Regions from separate parts of the Streptomyces sp. NPDC044061 genome, predicted to be linked through region 1. Evidence: riboswitches for the same ligand, from Rfam matches in the RefSeq annotation. Region 1 holds a riboswitch; the other holds the start of a gene.
The links. Region 1 has a riboswitch for thiamine pyrophosphate ahead of AC07CM_RS34675 (purine-cytosine permease family protein). Riboswitches for the same ligand answer to the same signal wherever they lie in the genome.
Positions count from the first base shown of each region.

Region 2: it holds a riboswitch for thiamine pyrophosphate, as region 1 does, so the genes downstream of both, thiO (glycine oxidase ThiO) here and AC07CM_RS34675 (purine-cytosine permease family protein) in region 1, are expected to answer to the same signal.

Region 1 is NZ_JBWKFL010000027.1:72,479-79,238, forward strand. It holds partial or broken gene AC07CM_RS34655 (transposase) at 1-208, shown strand, start outside; gene AC07CM_RS34660 (dienelactone hydrolase family protein) at 279-1,013, opposite strand; gene AC07CM_RS34665 (hypothetical protein) at 1,382-2,224, shown strand; partial or broken gene AC07CM_RS34670 (IS701 family transposase) at 2,291-2,530, opposite strand; TPP riboswitch at 2,696-2,791, shown strand; gene AC07CM_RS34675 (purine-cytosine permease family protein) at 2,781-4,199, shown strand; gene AC07CM_RS34680 (aminoglycoside phosphotransferase family protein) at 4,518-5,459, shown strand; gene AC07CM_RS34685 (hypothetical protein) at 5,853-6,760, opposite strand, start outside.
Region 2 is NZ_JBWKFL010000020.1:110,909-117,668, reverse strand. It holds gene pknB (Stk1 family PASTA domain-containing Ser/Thr kinase) at 1-1,904, opposite strand, end outside; gene AC07CM_RS30355 (thiazole synthase) at 2,016-2,810, opposite strand; gene thiS (sulfur carrier protein ThiS) at 2,814-3,014, opposite strand; gene thiO (glycine oxidase ThiO) at 3,011-4,171, opposite strand; TPP riboswitch at 4,169-4,280, opposite strand; gene AC07CM_RS30340 (avidin-fold protein) at 4,333-4,683, shown strand; gene AC07CM_RS30335 (NAD(P)/FAD-dependent oxidoreductase) at 4,716-5,948, shown strand; gene AC07CM_RS30330 (Rv2175c family DNA-binding protein) at 6,344-6,709, shown strand.

The sequences.
Region 1 (6,760 bases):
ACGCGATCAGATCGCCAACCGCGATGAGCGTGGTTCTCGCGGTGGGCGTCCGCCGAGGTTCGACCCGGCCGACCGCAAAGAGCGCCACGCGGTGGGGTGCGGGATCAATCGTCTCAAACGCCACCGCGCGGTCGTCACGAGAGACGACAAGCTTGCCGTCCGCTACGAATCAACCGTGCCGGTCGCGGCCATCAATGAGTGGCTGTGACCAGCACTCTCGCAACACGCCCCAGGACTGCGGAGCCGTGCACTTCAGATTCGGTCTCCGGGCCGGAGCCTCAGCACTTGGCCAGAGTGCGGCCGAGGAGGAGGAGCAGGTGGTCCCAGTGAAGCTGCAGTGCGGCGGGGTTGAAAGCGTCGGTGTCGGCCATGGTGAAGCCGTGGACGGTGTCGGGGTAGATCTCAGAGGTGTAGTCGACACCCGCGGCGTCCAGAGCCTGGTTGAGTTCGCCGAGGACCTCGGGCGTCAGGTCGGTTTCGGCGTGGCCGAAGTGGACCTGGGCGGTGAGGCGGCGCAGGCTGTCGGGCCCGGCGGCGCCCACGGGGGCATGGAATCCGGCGACGGCGGCCACCTCGCCGGGGTGGGCCGCGGCGGTGCGCACTGCCAGGAGGCCTCCTATGCAGTAGCCGGTCACCGCGACGGGTCCGGCGCTGGCCTCGGGCTGGGTGGTGAGGAATCTGACGTAGGCGTCGGCGTCGCGCAGGGTCCGTTCGATGGTATGTGTCTCAATCAGGGGCATCAGCCGACCCATGACCGCGGTCCGGGCCTCTTCTCCGATGTGCTCGGGAAGTTCGACCACAGGTGCCGGGCCGTGCCGGTAGAAGAAGTTGGGGACGAGCACGTAGTACCCGTGGCCGGCCAGTTCGCGGGCCATCTCCCGCAGCACGGGCCGGATGCCGAAGCCGTCCGCGTACATCAGCACCCCTGGGTGCCGCTCGCCGTCGTCGGGGAAGGCGGCGAAGGCATCGGCCTGGCCGTCCGCGGTGGGAATCTGCAGCATCTTGGTGGGCATGAACTCTCCTGTCGTGGTTGATGTGTCCTGTGATCAACACGACGAAGGCGGAGCCCGCGCAGCAGCGCAAGATCCTTGATCGAACAGCGGGCCCTCACTGGCCCGTTCGGCGCTCAGAAGAGCACCGGGTCACCGATCCGTGTGTGGCGCGATGCCGTCCCGGTAGTCATCCCCACAACCTAGTCCACCGAACGGCCTGGCCGCGCCTGCGGGTGGACCGCGACTGAGTGCGAGCCCCGCGAAGGATGCGTGGAGTTTCCCGCCGGAGCACGGCCCTTCGCAGCTGTGGCTTGGAGTCTCGGCGTGCGGGGATGAGCCGCCAGGGGCTACAGCCGGCCGCCGCACGCCGCCCGCTAGCATCCTGTCGCATGACGAGGCGGGGGTCGCGGCTGGGTGCCGTGGCGGGGGTGGCGTTGCTGGCGGCGGTCTGCGCCTCCGGTCCAGAACGCCCGCAGGTCATCCGCACGGCGTCGGACCTCGGCCCCCTTCCGGCCGACCGCTACGACTACACGCCGCGGGACCATCAACGATCGCAGCGGGCATCGGCATTGCTGGTCCGTCGGTGCATGGCGGAGCACGGCCACCCGGACTTCCCGCTCGACCCCCGCTACCCCAGCGACCCCGTCGTCGCCACCGCGGTGAGCACCGACTACGGCGCCCTGGATCTCGCCACCGCCCGCCGCTGGGGTTACGGCTGGGACCCGGCGAAGTCCCTTGCCCTCAAGCCGAAGGGCCGCCGGATGACCTACGCCGAGTATGCGGACATGCCCGCCTGCAACGCTGAAGCCACTCGGCGGCTGATGCGCGGCATCGACCTCAGGCGGGACTGGCTCTACGCAGGCACACGGGCGATCGAGATCGACAAGGCGGTCAAGCGCGACCCGCGCCTCCGTGCGGCCTGGGACGTGTGGTCCCGATGTGTGGCAGAACAGGGATTCACCCGCTACCCCGATCCCGGCGCGGCGTACACCGACGACGCCTGGAAGCGGGACGGTGACGGCAACACCCGGCATACGCGGCGGGAGCGGGCCACCGCCGTCGCGGACGTCACGTGCAAGCGCCGCCACCACACGGCCGAGCTCTGGCACGCGGTACGGGCGCAGAAGCAGGCCGTGGACATCACGCGGCACCAGGACCGCTACGCGGCCGGGCTGCGGGCACTGCGGACGTACCGGGCCAACATCGCCGAGGTGCTGCGCAAGCTCGGCTAGCGGGCGCGCCGACGCAGCACCGTGCGTCCCGCGAGCGCAAGACGCGGCAGCCGCCCGCCAGACCCAGACGAGCGCGATGGACAGGCTCTTGATCTCGTTGCAGGTGAGGGGTCTCAGTCCGTCCGTTTTCGGGTTGCCGGCGTGTTCGTCGGCGCGGACGGCGGTGAGGAAGGCATGGGCGAGCATCGCGAGGGTGCCCCAGCGGTGCCAGGGCCTCCACCGTCTGACCTGGTGTTCTTCCAAGGCGGCCAGGCCTCTGCCGGACTGGAAGGTCTCCTCGACGGTCCATCTGCCGCTTGCCGGCCTGAAGCCGCCGAGCGCGGGCCGTGGAGCCGCCGTCGCGTGGGGCGAGGTCGGCCGGCTCTCGGACGGGCCGCCACGGCCGTGCCGGGTTCACGGACGCACGGTTCCGCACACCCTCCATGCGCCCCGGCCGGAACCGGTCACCGGTCCGGGCTATTCTGGCCGGCGTACCTGGACACGGGGTGCCCTCGCACGAGGGCTGAGATCACACCCGTTGAACCTGAACCAGTTAGGACTGGCGGAGGGATGTCGTATGTCGTTGCCGTATGCCCATGAAGAGACGGCTGTCGCCGAGGCGCGGCGCGTCTTCGACGGCCGGATGCCGACGGCGCCCGGGGATCTGCGGGTGGAGGCGCGCGGCATCACGCCGGTGCCCGAGGACGCTCGCTACGGCAGCCCCCGGCGGCTGTTCACCGTGTGGTTCGCCCCCAACCTGACGATGACCGGTGTGTTCACCGGCACCGTCGGGGCGGCCCTCGGACTGGACTTCGCCACGGCGCTGCTCGCCGTGGTGCTCGGCACCCTGCTCGGTGCGGTGCCCACGGCCTACCTGGGGACCTGGGGCAGCCAGACCGGGGCGGGCCAACTGCCGCTGGCGAGGTTGGCCTTCGGACGGGTCGTCGCCCTGCCGGGCGCCCTGCAGTGGCTGTCGTCCATCGCCTGGGACGCACTGATCGGTCTGTTCGGCGGGGACGCGCTGGCCCAACTGTTCGGCTGGCCTTTCTGGTTGGGTGTCCTGGTGATGCTGGCGGCCCAGGGGGTGCTGGGCGTGATCGGATACGAGGCGATCCACCGCCTGCAGACGGTGATGACCTTCGCGCTCGCCGCCTCGTTCGTCGCGTTGGCGGTGAAGCTCGTGCACGGCACCCAGCCCGCGACGGCCGCGACCGTGCAGGGCGCCGACCGGGCGGGCGCGTTCGTGCTGACCTGCACCATCGCTTTGAGTCTCGCCCTCTCGTGGGCCCCGTACGCCAGCGACTTCAGCCGCTACCTGCCACGGACGGCGTCCCGTCCACGCATGTTCTGGTGCACCCTGCTCGGCGTCGGCGTGTCCTTCGTCGCGGTACAGGCACTCGGCCTGTGGGGCGCGGCGCAGTTCACCGACCAGACCGCCCGCGGTGTGGACCGGCTTCTCGGCGGGGGCGCGCTCGGCGCGTTCGGACTCCTCGCCGTCGCTCTCGCGGCGCTGTGCAGCAACGCCATGAACGACTACAGCGGGTCGCTGGCGCTGCAGACCGTCGGCGTGCGGCTGCCACGGCCGGTCGCCGCCGCGCTCGCCGCGGTGCTCGGCTTCCCGCTCGTGCTGTGGATGCACGCCGCCGACACCACCGCCCGCTTCCAGAACGTGCTGCTGTTCGTCGGCTACTGGATCCCCGCGTTCGTCGCGATCGTGATCGTCGACTGGGTGGCCCGCACGCGGGCGCGCGGCGGCCGTCCGATCGATCTGAAGACGGAGGAGGCCGACCCGCAGCCGTGGTGGCCGGCTCTCACGGCGTTCATCGTCGGTTTCGCCGCTTCGGTGCCGTTCATGAGCACCACCCTGTTCGTGGGCCCGGTCGCCCGGGCCCTGCACGGCGCCGACCTCGCCTACCCCGTGGCGTTCCTCGCGGCCCTGCTCGTCTACACGCCGTTGCGGGCGCGGCGACAGGCGCCGTCTCCGGTGAAGCAATGACCGCTTGACCGGCCAAAGGTGGCCACCTCGCTCACTGCCCTGCCGTACGGGGGTCGAGGTCCGACGAATGGCGCGTTGTTCCCGAGCAGCCTGCTCCTGTCAGGTCCCGCCCACGATTCCGGCCCGAGCCTGGATCGAGTCAGTGCCACTGTCAGCAGTGAAACGGCCGACGCCACGGCGTCTCCCCCCTCATTCGCCGCCCCAAGCCTGTGTCCGCACGAGCAGGGCACGAGGGCGCTGAGCTGGGCCGCAGCGGGAAGCGGCACTGAATTCCCGGCGTCGCAAACGGCGGATCACCGTCCACTATCGTGGCTCCGCGTGACCCACAGCGAGATCGAGATCACCGCAGCGTTGGTCCGGCAGCTGCTGCGCGAGCAGCACCCCGACCTGGCCGATCGCCCGGTGCGGCTCGGTGCGCGTGGCTGGGACAATCAATTGTGGCGGCTCGGCGACGACCTCGCCGTCCGGCTGCCCTGGGCGACGCGGTCCGCGGACGCGCTGCTACGCAAGGAGCACGCCTGGCTGCCCACCCTCGCCCCGTGTCTTCCCCTGCCGGTCCCCGTCCCCCAGCGCCTCGGCGAGCCCTCCGAGCGGTTCCCGCGGCCTTGGATCGTCACCACCTGGGTGCCGGGCACGCCCGCAGACCGTGCCCCCGCCACCCGCGCCACGGAGGCGGCCGACACCCTGGCAGCGTTCCTGACCGCTCTTCACCGACCTGCCCCCGACGGGGCGCCCAGCGGCCGCGACCGTGGCGGACCGCTGACCGACCAGGCCGAGGGATTCGCCCAGATCCTGACCTGGGCCACCGAGTCAGGGCTGATCCCTGACCCGGACGCCGTCCGCACGGTCTGGGAAGACGCCGTCACCGCGCCCGAGTGGGCGGGCCCGGCGCTGTGGCTCCACGGCGACCTGCACCCGGCCAACGTCCTCACCGCGGACGGCACCTTCTGCGGCGTGATCGACTTCGGCGACCTTTTCGCGGGCGACCCGGCCTGCGATCTCGCAGCCGCGTGGATACTGCTGCCGGAGGGGTCCGTCGACCGCTTCTACGAGGCCTATCAGCCGGCCGCGGACACGGCGACCCGACGCCGCGCCCGCGGCTGGGCGGTGTTGAAAGCCCTCGCCTGCATCTCCATCGGAGAGGCAGGCGTCCATGGCCGTCCGGGTGGCAAGCGCACCTGGGGCCCACCCGCCCACGCCGCGCTGCGACGCCTCACCACGACGATCCATCGCCCCAGTTCCCCAGCGCCAAAGAGATGACCTGCATCACTCAACTTCGGTGACACTGCTCAACCTTCACTGACGCAGGACAACCGAGAGGGAGAGGGGTGCACCAGCTCACTGCCGGTCCGCGCCGATCCCCGACCGGCTCGTCTTCGACCGGCCCGGCACCTCCTGCCCGGTTGCCCGTTGGTGCAGCTCCGCGCGTAGCCCGCTCAGCTTCTGCGGGTCCCGCTTTCCGCCGCCGCTGCGGCCTCTCCGTCCGCTCGGCGGTCAGGTCCTCCTGGCCGCGGCCCGATCGGTGGCCTTCAGGCTCCCTTCGAGGAGCTTCACGCGGTCGATGACATGGGTCGCCTCGGGCAGCGCCTCGGACGTGGCGTTGCCACGGGAGCGTCAGGCGCTTGTGCTGAAAGGCCCTCCTGACAGCCATGCTCACCGGGGACGGCCCACCCGCTCGGCGGACTGCTGGACGTTGTCGGGCACGCTCACCCGCCTACCGCCGCCGGGTACCAGTGTCCGTATGATCCGTGCCCCCGTCAGCACGGCCGTGACGTGCAGCGTCACGGCGACCGCGACGTTCTCCGGGTAGCCGACGTCGCTCGGGTGCACCAGCGCCACGTACACCGTCGCCGGCAGCCTCCAGCCGCTCCACGCGAACATCGAGCCCGATCCCAGCCACGCCGACGCGAGCAGGAGCGGATACGGCAGCCGGGTCGACCGGCGCCGGACGAGAGCCAGTACGGCGGCGGACGCGGCGAGGGCCCAACACGCGCTGACCCCGACCAGCACATGCCAGCCGGCCGGCCGCTCATCGCGGTGCGCGATGCCCAGGGTGCCACCGGCCGCCCAGTAGAGCCAGGCCAGGCCGGTCACGGCACCGGTTACAGCGGGCCACAGCGGTCCCGAGGAGGGGCGGGTACGGGGTCGCTGCGGCCGGCGCAGCGCGTGGGGCCAGCGCCGCCACACATAGGCGGGAAGCGCGATGGCCAGTGCGATCCCGGTTCCCACGAAGCTGCACTGGAGCAGCACCGCTTCCCAGCCCGGCATCGACGCTTCGCCCCGCGAGCTCCCTGAGCCCCCCGAACTCCCCGTCCTGGAGTTCACCAGCGCGCCGACGACGACGAACGGCAGGATCGACACCAAGAACCCCGACCCGACCCAGGCGGAGAATCCCACCAGCCGGCCGGGGATCCGCATCCCCCACGGCCGTACCAGCGCCAGCCCCAGCGTGATCCCGGCCGCAGCCATACCGATCGTGACGATGTTGAGCACCAGCCACCCGCCCAGGCTGAACCCCCGTCCGACCGGCAGCAGCCCCAGTGACGAACCGACCACCCACG
Region 2 (6,760 bases), on a different contig from region 1:
GACCCCTTGGGCGCCTTGTCGCCGCCCGCCACCGACTGCTTCTTCACCGTGTCGCCGAAGAGCCCGAGCAGGCCCCGGTCCTCATCGACCTGGAAGCCGGCGGCCTTCAGCTGCTGAGTGGCGTCGTCCACGCTCGACCCGACCACGTCCGGCACCTGGACCATCTCCGGGCCCTTGGACAGCGTCAGTGTCACCGTGTCGCCCTCGGCGGCCTGGCTGTCGCCCGCCGGGGTCTGCCGGGCCACCTGGCCCTTGTCGAACTCGGAGTTGACCTGCTGCGCGGAGACGGTCACCTTCAGACCGGCTCCCTCCAGGTCCTGCCTGGCGCTGTCCAGGTCCTCACCGGTGACGTCCGGGACGTGGATCGGATTGCCCTTGCTGACCATGAGCGCGATCGCCGAGCCCGCGTGCCGCTCGATGCCCGCCTCCGGGTCGGTGCTGATCACCGCGCCCCTGCCGACACTGTCGCTGAACGCCCGGTTGACCATGCCCGGCTCCAGCCCGGCCGCCTTCAGCCGTGCCTGCGCCTTGGCCAGCGGGACACCTCGCAGGTCCGGCACCTTCACGATCTCGGGGCCCCGGGAGATCACGAGCGTCACGGAGTCGTTGCTGCGGATGCGGGCCCCGGCCGCCGGGTCGGTGCCGATGACCGTGCCCCGCTGCACGGTGTCGCTGTACTCCTGCTTGACCTGCTTGACGTCGAGACCGGCCGCCTTCAGCCGCGCCTTCGCCTGCGCCTCCGTCTTGGCCAGCAGCGTCGGGACCTTGGTGAACTGCCCGGAGTTGATGTACCAGACCCCGGCGCCCACGCCGAAGACCACCAGGACGGCGGCGATCAGGGTGATGAGCCCGCGCCGGGACCGCCCCGGCCCCGCCCCGGGCGCGACGGGCGGGCTCTCCAGCCGGCTGGTGTGCCACACGGCCCCCGCGGCCTCGTCCTCCTCGTTGACGGGCAGCGGCCGGGGCACGGTCAGCGAGCGCGGGATCACGCTCGTACGGTCCTGGGCGTTGTCGTGGTCCGCGGAGAGCGCCTGCGGCGGCACGGCGTCCAGCTGCTCGGCGCCGAGAGCGGAACGTGCCCGCAGCACCTGGCCGAGCAGCGCCGCCGCGTCGGGCGGGCGGACGTCCGGGGTGCGCGCGGTCGCCGCGGCGACCAGCTCGTCCAGTTCGTACGGCAGCCCCGGCACGAGCGCCGAAGGCGGCGGCACGTCCTCGTGGATGTGCTTGTAGAGGATCTGCGCGGGGGAGTCCCCGGAGTGCGGCTTGCCGCCGGTCAGCATCTCGTAGAGCACGACACCGCACGCGTACACGTCGACGCGCGGGTCGGCGGTGCCCCGCTCGATCTGCTCGGGTGCGAGATACGACACGGTCCCGAGCACGGCACCCGTCGTGCTGGTCACGGTGTCCACGGACCGCACCAGCCCGAAGTCGGCGACCTTGACCCGCCCGTCGTCCCCTATCAGCACGTTCTCGGGCTTCATGTCCCGGTGCACGAACCCGGCCCGGTGCGCGGCGCCGAGCGCGGCCAGCACGGGCTCCAGGATGTCGAGCGCGGCCCGCGGCTGCAGCGCGCCCCGCTCGCGCAGCACGTCCCGCAGGGTGCACCCGGCGACGTACTCCATCGCCAGGTACACGTACGACCCGTCGGCGCCCTGGTCGAAGACCTGCACCACGTTCGGGTGGGCGAGCCGGGCGACCGACTTGGCCTCCCGGATGAACCGCTCCACGAACGACCCGTCGGCCGCCAGCGTCGGGTGCATCACCTTGAGCGCGAGCACCCGGTCCAGGCGGGTGTCCAGGGCCCGGTAGACCGTGGCCATCCCACCGACCGCGATCCGCGCGTCGACGCGATACCGGCCGTCGAGCACCTGCCCGACGAGAGGGTCCTGAAGGGTCGTATCCACGCAGGCGAGTGTACGAGGACGGACCGACACTCCCGCCCGCTCGGCCGTTCCGGTGACGTAATGCAGCAGAGCTGTGACTCTTCCGGGGCCGGCTGTGACAGGCGCGCACGATTAGAAGGCGGGGCGCTCGGGATCCAGGTGTGCGCGCCCCTCCGTGGGGGAGGAGGCCTCCGCGAAGTGCCTGCGCGGGATCCGTCCGGCCAGCCGGGCCAGCCGTCCCGCCTCCACCGCGTGCCTCATGGCGGTGGCCATCGTCTCGGGCTCCTGGGCCCGCGTGACGGCGGAGGCGAGCATCACCCCGGCACACCCCAGCTCCATGGCCAACGCCACGTCCGACGCCGTACCGGCCCCCGCGTCCAGGATCACCGGCACACGCGCGTGCTCCACGATCAGCTGGAAGTTGTGCGGGTTGCGGATCCCGAGCCCGGACCCGATCGGCGAGCCCAGCGGCATCACCGCCGCACAGCCCACGTCCTCGAGCTTCCGGGCGAGCACGGGATCGTCGTTGGTGTACGGCAGCACCGTGAACCCGTCGTCGACCAGCGTCTCCGCCGCGTCCAGCAGCTCCACCGGATCCGGCAGCAGCGTCCGCTCGTCGGCGATGACCTCCAGCTTGATCACATCGGTGCCCAGTGCCTCCCGGGCCAGCCGCGCGGTCAGCACGGCCTCCCCGGCGGTGAAGCAGCCGGCCGTGTTCGGCAGCACCCGGATGCCCAGCTTCTCCAGCACCGACAGCACCGAGCCGTGCACCCCGGGATCGACCCGCCGCATCGCCACGGTGGTCAGCTCGGTGCCGGAGGCGACCAGCGCCCGCTCCAGCACCTCCAGGCTCGGCGCGCCGCCGGTGCCCATGATCAGCCGGGAGCCCAACGGCACTCCACCGAGGACAAAGGGATCGTCGGCCATGGCTCAGCCTCCTTGGACGGCGGTGAGGACTTCGACACGGTCGCCCTCGGCGAGGGCCGTGCTCGCCCACTGCGCGCGCGGGACGACGGTCTCGTTGACGGCGGCGGCCACCCCGGAGGGCGCCGCGGTGAGGGTCCTGACGAGGGCGTCCAGCGCGGTGCCCGCGGCGACCTGCCGGCGCTGCCCGTTGACGGAGATGTTCATGCGGGCTGCTCCACGAGTACGGCGCGGAAGCGCTGCGGAGTGAACGGTCGGGCCTCGTCCGGCAGCTCTCCGCTGTCCAGCACCTCCGCCATCACGTCCCCGGTGACCGGTGTGAGAAGCACCCCGTTGCGGTAGTGCCCGGTGGCCAGCAGCAGCCCGTCGAGCCCGGACGGGCCGAGCAGCGGCGCGTTGTCGGGGGAGCCGGGGCGCAGACCCGCGCGGGTCTCGGTGAGGGGCAGCTCGGTGATGCCCGGCACCAGCTCATGGGCGTCGCGCAGCAGCTCGTACACGCCCCCGGCGGTCACCGTCGTGTCCCAGCCAAGCTCCTCGGTGGTCGCGCCGACGACCAGCTCGCCGTTCTCCCGGGGCACGAGATAGACCTGGCTGCCGCGTACCACGGCCCGCACGGTACGGCTCAGGAAGGGCGCGTACCGGGGCGGCACGGTCAGCCGCAGCACCTGCCCCTTCACCGGCCGCACGGGAGGCAGCACCTCGTCCGGGACGCCCGCGAGACGCCCGCTGAGGCTGCCGCCGGCGAGCACCACCTGTCCCGCGCCCAGCCCAGTGCCGTCCGTCGTGGTGATTCCGGCGGCCCGGTCCCGTACGAGGTCGAGCCGCTCGGCCCACGTCCGGTGGAACACCACCCCGGCCCGCTCGCACGCGGCCACCAGGGCCGACGCCAGCCGACGCGGGTCGATCTGGTGGTCGCCGTCGACCCGCAGCCCGCCGCGCACACCGGGTGCGAGCATGGGCTCCAGACGCCGGCAGTCCCGCCCCGACAGCCACTCCGCCTCGAGGCCCGAACGCTGCTGGAGCGCGTGCAGCTCGCGCAGGTGGGCGCGGTCGTCGGCGTCCAGCGCGACGGCCAGCGTGCCGCAGCGGCGGTATCCGAGGTCGTGGCCGGTCAGCTCGGTCAGCTCGGCCGCGAAGTCCGGGTAGCGGCGGGCGGACTCCAGATTCAGGGCGAGCAGCGTCTCCTCGCCGTAGTGCAGTTCGGTGACCGCGGCCAGCATCCCCGCCGCGACCCGCGCGGCTCCGCCGCCGGGCTCGGGGTCCACCACGGCCGTGGCGAGCCCGCGCTGCGCGGCGCGCCAGGCCGTGACCAGGCCGATGATTCCGCCCCCGATGACGAGGACGTCGGACGTACGTGACGACATGGGCGTCCAGCCCCTCCCTTCGCCGGCATGACCCGGATCAGGTTCGTACGGTCGGAGGCCGCCAGCCTCCCTCTCAGCCCGGTGCGTCCGGGCTCCCGCGAGTGCTTGTACGGTGGCCAGCCTAGCCCGCGTCGCTCGTCACTCGTAAGGGAGCCCCGGCCATGGCCCGCTCGCTCGACGGACTGATCCTGGCCCCGGTGACGGACCAGGCACCAGGTCAGGTGGGTACGCGCACCCGGTTCGCCTACCACGAGGAGGACGGCGCGATCTGGGCCGAGTACGCGGGCGGCGACGTCGTACGGGGCCGTCTGGTCGGCACCCGGGAAGGCGACCGGCTGGACTTCCGGTACGTGCAGCTCGGGCAGGACGGCACCACCGCCTCGGGGCACTGCGTGTCGACGGTCGCGGAGCTGCCGGACGGGCGGGTGCGCCTCGAGGAGACCTGGGAGTGGGAGTCGCGGCCGGGCGCCGGGACCAGCGTTGTGGAACAGGTCACCGAGCACGCCCCCTGACTGACCTTTCGTCAGTTGTCTATGGTGATCGGGTGAGCGAGCAGACACCGCAACAGGGCACGTCACAGGGACGGCGCGTGGTCGTCGTCGGCGCGGGCATGGCCGGGGTGCAGACCGCGGTCGCCCTGCGGGAGCAGGGCTACCCGGGCACCGTCACGCTGATCGGCGCCGAGCCCCACCAGCCGTACGACCGGCCACCGCTGTCCAAGGCCGTGCTGCTCGGCAAGGCCGAGGGCTCCGCCTTCGACGTCGACTTCGAGTCCCTCGCCGTCGAACTGCGGCTCGGCTGCGAGGTGCTGGGCGTGCGCCCCGGCGACCACGAGCTGGACACCGAGGCCGGACCCGTCCCGTACGACGTGCTGGTCCTCGCCACCGGCGCCGAGCCGATCACCCTGCCCGGCACCGAGGGCGTCCCCGGTGTGCACCTGCTGCGCACCCTGGACGACGCCGAACGGTTGCGGCCCGTGCTGGCCCGGCAGCACGACATCGTGGTGGTCGGCGCCGGCTGGATCGGCGCCGAGTTCGCCACGGCCGCCCGCGAGGCCGGCTGCGCCGTGACCGTCGTGGAGGCCGCCGACCGGCCGCTGGCCGGCGCCCTGCCCGCCGAGGTCGCCGCACCCATGACCGCCTGGTACGCCGACAGCGGCGCCGAACTGCGCACGCACGCGCGCGTGGAGCGCGTCGAGCCCGGCGCGGTGGTGCTCGCCGACGGCACGCGGCTGCCCGCCGGAGCCGTCGTGGTCGGCATCGGGGCCCGCCCGGCCACCGGCTGGCTGGCCGGCTCCGGCATCGAGCTGGGCGTGCACGGCGAGGTCGTGGCCGACGCCCACCTGCGGACCTCCGCCGAGGACGTGTACGCGGTCGGCGACTGCGCCTCCTTCCCCTCGGCCCGCTACGGCGCCCGGCTGCTGGTCCACCACTGGGACAACGCCCTGCAGGGCCCGCGCACGGTCGCCGCGAACATCCTGGGCGAGACCCCCGCGGCCTACGACCCGGTGCCGTACTTCTGGTCGGAGCAGTTCGGCCGGTTCGTCCAGTACGCCGGCCACCACCCCGCGGCCGACCGCATGGTGTGGCGCGGCGACCCGGCGAGCCCGGCGTGGACCGTCTGCTGGCTGCGCGAGAACCGCCTGGTGGCCCTGCTGGCCGTCGGCAGGCCCCGCGACCTGGCCCAGGGCCGCCGCCTGATCGAGTCGGGCAGCCGCCTCGACCCCGAGGCCCTACCCGACCCGACCCGCCCCCTGAAAACCGCCACAACCGACTGACCAGCACCCCAAAGGGAGGCGCGGCAAACGGCGCGACAGCGCCGTAAGGGGCGCGGGGAACTGCGCGACCGGCCACGACGTGTCCGCGGGCGATCCGCGTCCCATGGCGGCCGCCGGGAAGGGGCGCGGGAAGTGGCGCGCTCGCGCCGTAAGGGGTGCGGGGAACTGCGCGACCGGCCACGACGTGCCCGCGGACGATCCGCGTCCCATGGCGGCCGTCCCGAAGGGGGCGCGGGGAACGGCGCGACCGGCCACGACGTGCCCGCGGGCGATCCGCGTCCCATGGCGGCCGTCCCGAAGGGGGCGCGGGGAACGGCGCGACCAGCCACGACGACGCCCACAGACGCACCACGCCACATCGCGGCCAACCCAGCGGAGCGCCTACGCTGGGTTCCGTGACCGAGATTGACGCAAAGATCGATGCTCTCGTCCCCGCCTGGCTCACCCTCCCCGACATCGCCGAGATGCTCGACGTCGAGGTGACACGTGTGCGGCAGCTGGTCAAGGAGGGCCAGCTCATCGCCGTACGCCGAGGTGAGAACCGGGCGCTGCACGTTCCCGCCGCCTTCATCGACGGGGACAAGGTCGTCAAGGGCCTGTCCGGGACCCTGACGCTGCTGAGGGACGACGGCTTCACGGTCGACGAGATGATCGAGTGGCTCTTCACCCCCGACCCGACCCTGCCCGGCACCCCCGCGCAGGCCCTGAGCGAGAATCGCGGCACGGAGGTGAAGCGCCGCGCCCAGGCGCTCGCCGTCTGAACCGATCCGCACCACGGGTGGCGTACCGGCCGCGGCCCGTACGCCACCCAC